DNA from 2 places in the Paenibacillus sp. P4_E11 genome. Region 2 is predicted to be linked to the other one. Evidence: predicted binding sites of a transcription regulator. Region 2 holds the regulator's gene; the other holds the start of a gene.

Region 1 (2,472 bases), on a different contig from region 2:
AGGCGGGCCAATGAGTCGCTGAACACTTTGCCCCCGATTATCTTAGGGATGACCACATACCAGCAAATATAGGCCGGCAGCAACCAAAAATAAACGAGCGGATGGCCGAAGTACCAGAACAGCGAGCGCGACAGCATAACGTTAATCGTCGGCACCCAGCCCAGCGACCAAGGAAGCAGCAACAGCAGCACCTCAGCAGCGACTCCAAGCGTAGCAATGAGCCACATTGTCATCGTAACGACCGCCATGAACAGGAACAACGGTGACGGCTTGCCCGGATTGCTGCGGCGCCATCCCGCATATTGAGCGAACAGGGCGAATCCACTAACCCAACTGCCCACTACTACGAGTGTCAAGCCTATATAAAAGAATGGGGATGCTTTCAAGGGTGCATAGAACGTGTATAACACCGATGCCTGATTGAGAAGAATCATAATGACGGTCATGATCGTACCTGCAGCCATAAGGCTGAAGCCCCACCAACCAGCTTTGCGAACACCCGGGCGCATGGAACCACCAGTCGTGTAGGCGCCTCCCGCATACAGGAATCCGATGATGAAGAACGTCGTGAACACAAGCGCCATCAGTACTCCGTGAGCGGTCAACAGTTGGTAATAACCGATACCTGCCGGCAACTTTAAGTTACCGCCCTTCACCATCCCCTGCAACAGCCCTGCGAACCCACCCAGCGCCAAAGCGCCGAATGCGAACAAAATATGGGTTAACGCCAAGATCGAATCCCGGCGATCGATTCTCACTTTGCTTGCTTCCTTACTAGTGTTAGTATTCATAATCGTAGTGCTTTCCATGACGTATCTGCCTCCGAATCTTCCGAACGTTGGGCCCACCTGAATCAAACGTTCTATATTTTACTGTACCGTAATCGTGGTCGCCATGAATTCGTGTCCGCTCCCACAGTACTCGTTGCACAAGATCAAGTAGGTTCCAGCCTTGGTGAACTTATGTGAAATGTTGTTGACTTCTCCAGGTACGACCATCGCGTTCACATTCGTGCCGACGATCTGAAACCCGTGAACCACATCCGGACTTGTGATTGAGAAATGCACGGTTGCTCCGACAGGCACAGTCATCGCTGACGGCAAGTAGGAGAATATTTTACCGACCATGATCGCCTCGTACTCGTTATCTCTCACCTTGTGAAGGCCCGGCTTATTGAATGGAGCGATCTGTTCCACTTTCTCCGGATCAACCTGCACACCGTGATGTCCCGGAGGCGCAGTACCCATCGCGAAAGCTCCCACGCCCAGCACCAATAAGAACACGACAAGCATGGACAGCCCGAAACCTAACCAAATTTTTTCGTATTTGTGAAAATGCATCGTTCATTCCCCCTAGTAAATAATCCAGCTTATCCGTTGCGGAGCGTGAATAAGGCGAACACGCCGCCCCAGATCATGATTATGATCACACCTACGAGCATGACGGACACCAAGGTCCCTTTCAGATTACTGGCAGGTGCTTGCTTCTGCTCATTGTGTTGGGCCATAATGTTGCCACCTTTCTAATCAGCTTGAATTGGATGGCTACATCGTAGCATCGAGAAAGTAGTGGAGCTGTGATATATATCACATATTTGGATGGGGAGGGTGGTATTACAAGACAGCATTCACAGATTCGCCTTAAACAGGGTGGACGAGTATCAGCATCACTTCGGGGCAATTATCGGTGGAGTAACAATGGCGCTCGCAGCTACAATTCTGCTATAGTGAAAGTAAGCGTTATCAACCTTCCTTAATAATTACAGGGTCTGTCCGACGATTAGATTTTAGTGAATATTTATTCATGGGGTTGTGAAGGGACAAGGGAATGGTACGTAAAGTTTACGGCCGCCTTTGAAATCAAGTTGTTACCACAACATAAATTAAAAACAATTTGGATTTCAACAGCGGTGGAGTGCCATCCCTTTCCCGCAATAACCCCTTTAATGAATAAATATTCACGGATTTGCTTTCGTCGGACAGACTCCTAGATCGTACGAACGATTCCTTGTCGGTCTTGCATGAATTCAGGGCTCGATTCCTCAAAGAAAGGAAAATGAACCTATGCTGCGACGACCTACCTTGTGGGAGAGGCTTTCCTTCAAAAAAAAGCTGATGCTCTTCTCCCTGCTATTCAGTCTCATTCCGGTATTGCTGCTCGGGACGGCGGCTTCTTTCCTGGCCTCTACAAGTATTCAGTCAGAAGTGAACGCCAAACACGAGCTCGCTCTCCGGCAAATATCCGATCAAGTCGATTCGATTCTGAAGCGAATGGAATACTTGTCCATTCAGATCGCTGGAGACGTCACGATTGAGAAGTCCGTCCGGCTTGGCATCACGATGGATRAGTTGAATGCGCTGGAAGCCACTCTTGAGATGCTGGAAACAATCCGTAAGTATCGCAGCTATTCAGACGTGATGTTCCACGTCTTCCTGACGTACAATCGCTTTGATATCGTGTATTCCAACCGGC
Region 2 (2,472 bases):
TCCGATGAGTATTCGACCAGCAGTCTGCTTACCGATATGGCGGGTAATGTCAAACAGCTTAGTCGCTGTCGGGATACATTACGCTTCTTCATGAAGATGGCCAACGAGAACTATGTTTATTGGCTCGAGGCTACGCCGTATTTCCGCAGCAAATCGATTCAATTGATGTATGCACCGTTCGATGTAAGCGACCTGCTTAAAGGCTACTTCTTCGATGTGAAGGACAGCGTAGTATTGACTTCTGCGACGCTTTCGGTCAATAAGTCGTTTCAATACAGCAGCAGTCAGCTCGGACTGAAGTCGTTCCATGATACACCTAAGTTGAAGACCGTTCAGCTGCCATCTCCGTTCGAGTACCGGAAGCAAGCTCTCGTCTTAATCCCACGTGATTTTCCAAGCATCAAAGGTCCGTCCGGCGAATCTGCGTTCATTACTGCTCTGGTTCAATCGTTGTGTGACGTGGCAATCGAGATGAGAGGCAGAATGCTCGTCCTGTTCACGTCCTATCGGATGTTGAAGCTGGTGCATCAAGAATTGAAGGAACAGCTGAAGCCGCAAGGCATTCATGTATTGGGACAAGGCATTGACAGCAGCAACCGAACGAAGTTAACCCGCTTGTTCCAAGATCACGCCAGTTGCGTGTTGTTAGGTACAAGCAGCTTCTGGGAAGGCGTCGACATCCCTGGTGATGCGCTCAGCTGTCTCGCGATCGTGAGGTTGCCTTTCCAGCCTCCGAATCACCCAATGGCGGAAGCGAAGAGCGATCACATCAAGAAACAGCGCCAGAACCCATTCACAGCGCTCTCGGTGCCTCAAGCTGTCATTAGGTTCAAACAAGGCTTCGGGCGCTTGGTACGCCGTTCTACGGATCGTGGGGTGGTCATTCTGTACGATACGCGCGTACTGGAAACCACTTATGGACGAAATTTTTTGTACTCGCTGCCGGGACCGAAGATCGAGCATATGAGCTTAACTCAGCTCGTTCCAAGAATTCATAGCTGGATGGGAGAACAAACTAGTGAAAACGCCTAAAATATCTGAAGCGGTTGTACGACGGTTGCCCGTATACCTTCGCTTCCTCAATGAATTGAACAAAAGCAATATTCATATGGTATCTTCGCAGGAGTTGGGTCAGAAGCTGAACGCCAATCCAGCGCAAATCCGCAAAGACTTGGCGTACTTCGGGGAGTTCGGCAAAAAAGGGATCGGCTACGATGTTCCTTATCTGATCGAGAAGATCCGGCAGATCCTCAAGCTGGATCAACTCATTCCTGTCGTACTGATTGGTGCTGGGAACCTGGGTCGAGCGCTTTGTAATTATAACGCCTACCTGCAGGATAATATGAAGATTATGGCTGTATTCGATGCTTCCCCTGTGCGCGTAGGCGAGCAGATTAACAACCTGCGTGTTGAACCGATGGGGGAGTTGAAGAAAACGATTGAGCAGCATAAAGTCCGCATTGGTATTATTACCGTCCCGGCACCTGAGGCGCAGATCGTCGCGAATCAGCTCGTGGACTCAGGCATCGAAGCGATTCTGAACTTTGCACCGGTCATCATCAAGGTACCGGATACGATCCGCGTGCATCATGCAGATTTTACAACGGAGCTGCAGAGTTTGGCTTATTATCTGGAGACAAAGTCGGCGGGGGATTCATCTGTGCAATAGCTTGAACCTAAGAGGTCACCTAACGCAATAGGCGGTAGGTGACCTTTTTGGGTTCGCTCGAAGTCCGATTGAAGCAAAAACGGCCGTTCCAAGTGAAAAAGGACCCTTCTGCTCAAACATCTTGTTTGAACCTCCCTTGATTGTATAAGGGATTCAGCGGTGGGGGGTTCAAGCCAAAACTCGCCGGGGTCCTCTTTTTCACTTTCCACTCCTGTAATCACGAAGACTCGAAAGCCTCAAAATCGGCCTTACAGCACCGTCTGCGGGCGAAACTCAAGTTGCAAGACGATTATTCGTCTTACAGCACCGTCGACGGYCGAAACAGCAAGACGATTTTTTCGTCTTAGAGCCCCGGTTGCAGGTGAAACATGAGCTGAAAGACGATTTTTTCGTCTTTCAGCTTCATTGGCTGGTGAAACTTGAGCTGCAAGTCGCTATAATTCGACCCGTCAGACTGGATGCGGAGTGGACGAACTGCATAACTGTCTACTGAAAAGTAGAACAAGAGAGGGCAGGTAGAGGGAGTGAAGAAGCGTCAGCGGTCGCCTTTGTACTTGAATGCTTACCACTAAAATTTTAAATCAAAGCGTTCAAGTACAACAGCGATCGTAACCCCCTCTACCTTCCCTCCCCTGCGCGAAACTAAACTCATTCGCCAAGGACCTTTGAAGTAATTTTGCACAAAAAAAAGACAGAACCAAGTTCCGTCGTTTCAGCTGCTATTAATCTAGAACAGATCGAACAATACTTTGTATATGAGGAAGCTGATGGCAATGCTGATTGGAATCGTTATGACCCAAGTC

The links. The regulator Rex, encoded in region 2, represses fermentation and respiration genes when NADH is low (regulators of the CRP and FNR family bind a similar motif). The targets are predictions, from matches to a motif close to TTGTGAAATATTTCACAA.
Region 1: AC1DWB_RS29025 (cytochrome c oxidase subunit 2A) is a predicted target of Rex. The motif match lies at 1,575-1,592, and genes of this name have one in related genera.

Annotation. Positions count from the first base shown of each region.
Region 1 is NZ_JBFUIX010000138.1:5,350-7,821, forward strand. Features, by position in the region: gene AC1DWB_RS29015 (b(o/a)3-type cytochrome-c oxidase subunit 1) at 1-809, opposite strand, end outside; gene AC1DWB_RS29020 (cytochrome c oxidase subunit II) at 870-1,340, opposite strand; gene AC1DWB_RS29025 (cytochrome c oxidase subunit 2A) at 1,370-1,507, opposite strand; partial or broken gene AC1DWB_RS29030 (PDC sensor domain-containing protein) at 2,064-2,472, shown strand, end outside.
Region 2 is NZ_JBFUIX010000135.1:1,108-3,579, reverse strand. Features, by position in the region: gene dinG (ATP-dependent DNA helicase DinG) at 1-1,032, shown strand, start outside; gene AC1DWB_RS28860 (redox-sensing transcriptional repressor Rex) at 1,019-1,669, shown strand; gene AC1DWB_RS28855 (inorganic phosphate transporter) at 2,397-2,472, opposite strand, start outside.